2 regions of the Pseudomonas sp. BN414 genome follow, and region 2 is predicted to be linked to the other one. Evidence: riboswitches for the same ligand, from Rfam matches in the RefSeq annotation. Region 2 holds a riboswitch; the other holds the start of a gene.

Region 1 (3,401 bases), on a different contig from region 2:
CCAGCGACCCCAATCATGCTGACCGGCAAGGCCGGCCTCGAAGCTTTCCGAGGTTTCCGCGTCCAGGTCGGGATTGCCGTAGCCGGGGTAGTAAAGCTCGTTGAAGCTGGGCGCCTTGAAGGCGGTGCCGTAGCTCAGGCTGAAGCGCACCGCGTCGGTCAGCGCGTAGCCCCAGGCGGCATTGCCGGTGTCGTGGGTACCGAATTGTTCGTTGTCGTCACGACGCAGGCTGAGCTGCCAGTCCTGGCGACCGTACTCGCCCAGGTACTGGGCGAACCAGCCCTTGTTCAGGCGCGAGTCCTTGTCGAAGGCGGTGGAACTGCTGATCCGGTCGCGCTGCCAGTCGTAGCCCAGGGTCAGCACGTGCCCCTCGGCCAGGGTCAGGTCGTTGAGCCAGGAAGCACTGTCGCGCTTGGAATTGAAACGCGCGTCGAAGACGCCGTCGGTTTCGCTGGTGGTCTTGTCTTCGCTACGCCCCGCCTGCAGGGTCACGTCCCAGATTTCCGCAGGGCTGAAACGCGCGCGGCCGCCCAGCAACTCCTGGCGGTTGTCGGCATTGGCGTTGTGCCCGCCGAGGGGGTGGAAATAGCCGAACTGGTCGATATCGTCGTAGTCGTTGTGGGCCTTTGCGCGCATCAACGTGCCATCGAGTTCCAGGCCGTTCTCGAAGCGATAGCCCGCGCGCAAGCTGCCGGAAAGATTGCGGTAGCCGTCCGCATCGGGCTCGTAGTAGTCGCTGCCCTGCCGGCGTGAATTGATGCCGTCGGTGTCCTGGCTGCTGACGCCGAGGTTGTACCAGCCCTTGTCGTCACCACCTGAAACGCCGGCGCTGCCTTCATAGCTGTCATGGGTGCCGTAACCAGCGGAGAACCAGGGCTTGGCACCACCCTTTCCGCCCTTGCGGGTGAATATCTGAATGACGCCGCCGATGGCTTCCGAGCCATAGAGGCTGGAGCGCGGGCCGCGAACCACTTCGATGCGTTCGATCAGCTCAACCGGCAGGTCCTGGAAGGCCGTGATGCCGGCGCTCACCGAACCCACCTTGATGCCATCGATCAACACCAGGACGTGGTCGGACTCGCTGCCGCGCAGGAAAACGGTGGTGTTCTTGCCCGGTCCACCGTTGTTGCTGAGGGTCACCCCCGGCACTTTCTGCAGAAGCTCAGGCACCGAGCGCGCCTGGCTGCGTTCGATCTCTTCGCGGTCAATGACCGTGCTGGCGGCCAGGCTGGCCCGCACCGGCCGCTCGCTACGGGTCGCGGTGACCACCTGCTCGTCCAGCGTCAGGGGCGCTGCGACCAGCAAGGGAGAAATAGAGGAACTGCCGAGCAGCGCAAGCGCCGCCGGCCTGATGAAAGGCTTGCGAATCAAGATAGGGATCTCCGTCGTGCCACCCGCGCGACATCTATAAAGGGAACTGCATGCGGATGACTCCGATGCCCTGTTTGCGACAGGCCGGTCTCCGGGCTTGCGAGTGGAGCCGAAGCTCCCGTGCCGCGCCTTCCCATGCCTGGGGCACAGTGGCCGATTGCGGCGTTCTACTCGCCTACCGTTGCGGGGGCAGCGCCGGATTCTTCGAAGGAATGTACCGGCTTCCCTGTTTCACCCCTTTAGCACAAGCCAAGGGGCACCTGAGGCAGCGGCGAAGGTTAGAGGGTGCGCGGGGTAGCGTCAAATCGGATGGCGGCGTTCCCAGCGAATCGAACTCCTAGGGTGGAAGTCGCTTTTCACTTCCACCAGCGGTGTTGCCGGCGAGCGCTGGTGGTGGATCGGTAAAGCGTGATCCACGCTACGTTGTCCCCTTCATTCGCGCTTGACATCACCCGCAAGGGCGGGACGCGCAGCGTGTAGGGTGGAAGTCACTGTTCACGTCCACTTGCTCCGCTACCCCATGACATCGATGGTGGAGCGGCAATGCGTGATTCACCCGCTATGCCACCATCGCCGACGACCTGACCCGCCCCAACGCGGCCACCAACTCATCCACCTGTTCCGAACTGAACAGGCCATCCGGCCCGGCGGGAGTCAGGTCGGTAAAGGGGGACTCGTACAACCGGCTGGCCTCCATCACGCCAAACTCCGTCAGGTGCTGGATCACCAGATTGGCAAACTCCAGTTGGTTGCCGCTCAGGGTCCTGCCGCCGATGAAGCCAGACAAGGCTTCGACCGCAGCTTCCCGGTCCAGCCCCACCAGCGAGCGCACGAACAGCCCCAGACCATGGGCCTGCTCCTTGGCGCGGTGGATTTCGCCGGCACCGCCACCGCTCTCCACCAGCATCTGCTCCAGGGCCTCCAGGTCCATCGCCGTCAGCGGCTGATTACGCCGCAGCTTGCGCAAGGACAAATGATCCTCATGGGCACGCAGAAACGCGCGGGCCTTCTCACGGAAGCGCTCGAAGCTGGCCGGGGTGGTCATCGACGGCATGACCGTCTCGCTGATATCCCCCAGCTCATCCTCGAAGTTGCTGTACACCACCGTCCCCTTGCGCTTCTCCAGCAGCTTGATCAGAGCGCGCAGCTTGCGCCGGGCCTGCTCCAGCATTGAGACAGTGACGTCCTGCCACCACTCCTCGCCGGCTACCGCTTCGATCAATAACACCTGCTCGGCGATGGCCGGAATGCTGGTCTGCTCCAGCAACGCTCCGGCAATCTCTCGGACCTTTTCACTCAGACGGGCAAAGCCCGGCTCGGCATTCAGCACGCAGAACTGAAGGCGCAACAACAACAGGTCGAAGCGCTTGGCCTCCTCATCCTCGTCCGGCAGTGTGCTGGGAAGTCCGGAAATGTGCTCACTCAAGTCGCGCAGACTGGCGTCATCCAGGGCTTGCCAGGCATCCATCCGGGCGAAGCGCTCCACCCAACGGCGCTTCGGGCGCACCAGGAAGTTATCCAGCGACATGCCCGCTACCCGCTCCTGCAACATCGCGGCAGTGTCCTCACGCAGTTGCTCATTGCTGAACACCGCCGAGTAACCGCCATGGGGTTCGCGCACATCGCCCCCGGCACGCTGACGATCCAGAGCAGAGAGCAGCTCCAGGCGCGTCTTGAACAAACGCTGGCCCAGCGGTTCGGTCAACGAGCCCTCCGTGGGCTCGGGGTTCTGGCTGAAGAACTCCAGGTTCTGGCAGAAATCGAAGATGTAGAAATCCTGCTTGTGGTTCTCCGGTTCCGCTCCCGGCCCGTAGAGGTTCTTGCACAGCCGGGTGCCGCGCCCGACCATCTGCCAGAACTTGGCTTTGGAGCGCACCAGCTTGAAAAACACCAGGTTGACCACTTCCGGCACGTCGATGCCGGTATCGAGCATGTCCACGGAAATGGCGATATGCGGTGACTTTTCCTTCGTGGAAAAGTCATCGATCAGCGACTGCGCGTACTCCGTCTTGTAGGTGATGACCCGTGCG
Region 2 (3,401 bases):
CCGCGTCTTGCTCGCGTAGCGGGTGAGAATCAGCGTCTGGGAAACCTCCGGCAGGGTCAGCTCACACCCCAGCAGTGCGGCGCAGGCGGCAGTGGCGGTCACTCCCGGCACCACTTCGTAGGGAATGTTCCGTTCACGCAGGTGACGAATCTGCTCGCCAATGGCCCCGTACAACGAAGGATCGCCGGAATGCACACGCGCCACATCCTGGCCGTTGTCATGGGCTTGCGTCAGCAGGGCGACTATCTCATCCAGGTGCAGTTCGGCGGTGTTCACCACCAGCTCGGCGCTGTGCCCCGCCAGCACCGCTTCGGGTACCAGCGATCCCGCGTAGAGAATCACCGGACAGGTGCGGATCAGCCGCTGGCCCTTGACCGTGATGAGTTCCGGATCGCCGGGGCCGGCGCCGATGAAGTAGACGGTCATGACCGTTAGGCCTCCAGATGAACACAGGCCAGCGCGCAAGTGGCGCTGGCGCTGCGACGTTTGTCGATCAACAGGGTGGCGCGAGTACCGAAGAGGGCCTCTGCCTGGGCCAGCGCGGCGGCCTCGGCCACTCCTGCGCTGCCGACGGCCTCGCGAACCTGCTCGGATGGCTGGCTCAGGCGAGACTCAAAGGCGGCGAGAATATCCAACGGAACGCCGTGCAGCGGCAATTTCAGTTGCTCGGCCAGGGCGATCAGCCCCGGCTCCACGGTCTTCGCCTCGTTGCTGGCCAGGGCAACCAGCTCATCAAGCGAGACGTCGGCCTCGGCAAGGCATTGCAGCAACAGGGCCCGCAACTCATCCGCCGCGCAGCCACGTCGGCAACCCAGTCCGGCAACCAGTTTCATGGGACGCATCATCGTAGGAGCGAGCTTGCTCGCGAACCGGGAGTTCCTTCGCGAGCAAGCTCGCTCCTACAGGCAGTCATGCTTGGGAGTGACGCTGGTACAGCCAGGCTGCGGCCCAGCCGAGCACCATCCAGAACGCGGCATTGGTGATCAGCGAAGCCACGATGAACTCGTGCCCCAGCGCTTCCGGCGCCAGGCTGGAGTGCACTTCGGGTTGTGGCGCGCCAATTACATGCGGAATCACCAGAACGACGATGCCGACCACACGCAGCGCCCAGTGATGGCCAAAGGCGATCAGGGCGAGACCCGCGGCAGTGGAGGCAGCGGTGCCGATCCACCAGGTCTGGCGGTGCGCCAGGTCGGCGGCTGCGGTACCGGGCAGTTCCGGTGGCAGGCCGAGTGACGGTGCGAGGGCAAAGGTGGCGAAACCGCCCAGGCCCCAGAGCAGGCCCTGCCAGGAACGGCTCGGGCCGCGCAAGCTGAACAGCCCGGCGAGGATCAGAGCGAAGCCAACGGCCACCACCAGGTTGCTGCCACCGGTGGACAGGGTCCGCTGCCAGCCATCTTCCGGGGCCCAGGCCTCGTCACTGTGTTCATGGGTGTGCGCGACAGCCACGCCGCCATGCTCATGGTCGTGCTCCACCTGTGCGGCAGGTTCGGCGCTTTCGTAGGTTTCCGCCTGGAGAATCAGCGGGGTTACCCAAAGGCTCTGCAGCAGGGTCAGCACCAGGGCGGCGATCAGGCCGGCGAAACCGGCGGTCTGGGCGATGCGCTTGATCATCCGGAAATCACTCAATGGCAGGGGAAAGCGGCACTGTGGCGGGTGTCGTGCGCGGCGTTGTGCACGGCTTCGACATGCGAGAAACCGGCGAAATACACCAGGGACAGGCCGACCAGGATAGTGCCAATAGCCAATACGAGGCGCTGGGCCAGGGTCGAGGAGGAAGCGGCGGAATGGGACAGGGTGCGGCTGGACATGGAGGTTCCCTCTGCATTGATAACGATACCGGCAGAGGAACGCGCGCGAGGGAAGCGGGCGCAGGCGCACCCAGATTTCCGGCTTGCGCCCGCCCACCGCGGGTTGCCAAAACGTGATCAGGCCGGTCTCCGGGCTCGCGACGCCTGCCAGGGGCAGGATGGGCATGCCTTCCCATGCCGTGTCGGCACAGTGGCGTACTTAACCCTACGATCGCTTACCGTTGCGGGGGCAGCGTCGGACTAGTCCTAAAAAGGACGCACCGACTTCCCGTTTCACCTCGCGTACGGCGACGCGAGGCACCTGAAAAAACCGTGCTAGGACATCACGAGTCCGATCAAGCGTCAACTGTCACGATTGACCGCCTCCCGCCTGCTGCGTAGCCTTCGCCCTTTCGAGGTTCTCCGGTCGATGCGCCGGAGCTAAGAGGGAACGTGGTCAAGGCCACGGCTGCCCCCGCAACTGTGAACAGCTGATGTCTTATCCACAGCCACTGCCCCACCCGGGGCGGGAAGGCGGAAAGACGGCGCGCCGCGCCAGGCTGTGAGCCAGGAGACCTGCCTCGACGAAATTTCAGACAACCGGGCGGGGTGATCCGGTGGCGAATTCGTTGCGCGGGGCGAGTCCCGCTGCGTTCGTCATGCCCGCCGACCGACCACGCAGAGGCGCGCATGAAAACCCTGGCCAAGCTCCCCGTCACCATCGTTACCGGCTTTCTCGGCGCCGGTAAGACCACCCTCCTGCGCCACATGCTGGACAACGCGGAAGGTCGCCGTATCGCGGTGATCGTCAACGAGTTCGGCGAGCTGGGCATCGACGGCGAAATCCTCAAGCAGTGCTCAATCGGATGCACCGAGGAAGAGGCCGTGGGCCGCGTCTTCGAGTTGGCCAACGGCTGCCTCTGCTGCACCGTGCAGGAAGAATTCTTCCCGGTGATGCGTGAGCTGGTGGCCCGTCGTGGTGACCTCGACCAGATCCTCATCGAAACCTCCGGCCTGGCGCTGCCCAAGCCGCTGGTCCAGGCCTTCCAGTGGCCGGAAATCCGCAATGCCTGCACCGTCGACGCCGTGATCACCGTGGTCGACAGTCCAGCCGTGGCCGCCGGCACCTTCGCCGCGCACCCCGAGCAGGTAGACGAGCAGCGCAAGCAGGACCCGAACCTCGACCACGAATCCCCCCTGCATGAGCTGTTCGAAGACCAGCTCGCCAGCGCCGACCTGGTGGTGCTGAACAAGGCCGACCTGCTCAGCCCGGAAGCCCTCGCCGCAGTACGCGCCGAAGTGGCCGAGGAACTGCCGCCGGCAGTGAAGATCGTCGAAGCCAGCTCCGGCAAAATCCCGCTCGATGTCCTGTTGGGGCTGAACGCCGAGGCCGAATTGCACATCGACAGCCGCCCCACTCACCACGACCACGAAGGTCATGAAGACCACGACCACGACCACGACGAGTTCGACTCCTTCCATGTCGACCTTCCGGAAGTCGAAGAAGCCGCGCTGATCGCCGCCCTCGGCCAGCTTGTGGAGCGCCATGCCGTCCTGCGAATCAAAGGTTTCGCCGCCATCCCCGGCAAACCCATGCGCCTGCTGGTCCAG

Evidence for each region. Region 2 has a riboswitch for cobalamin ahead of E8E95_RS17750 (CbtB-domain containing protein). Riboswitches for the same ligand answer to the same signal wherever they lie in the genome.
Region 1: linked by a shared signal. The riboswitch ahead of btuB (TonB-dependent vitamin B12 receptor) and the one ahead of E8E95_RS17750 (CbtB-domain containing protein) in region 2 are both predicted to bind cobalamin.

The regions. Positions count from the first base shown of each region.
Region 1 is NZ_SSOL01000025.1:5,639-9,039, reverse strand. Features, by position in the region: gene btuB (TonB-dependent vitamin B12 receptor) at 1-1,368, opposite strand, end outside; cobalamin riboswitch at 1,436-1,650, opposite strand; gene E8E95_RS02475 (DEAD/DEAH box helicase family protein) at 1,931-3,401, opposite strand, start outside.
Region 2 is NZ_SSOL01000070.1:94,484-97,884, forward strand. Features, by position in the region: gene cobM (precorrin-4 C(11)-methyltransferase) at 1-426, opposite strand, end outside; gene E8E95_RS17740 (cobalamin biosynthesis protein) at 432-833, opposite strand; gene E8E95_RS17745 (CbtA family protein) at 910-1,614, opposite strand; gene E8E95_RS17750 (CbtB-domain containing protein) at 1,626-1,811, opposite strand; cobalamin riboswitch at 1,914-2,131, opposite strand; cobalamin riboswitch at 2,190-2,389, shown strand; gene cobW (cobalamin biosynthesis protein CobW) at 2,481-3,401, shown strand, end outside.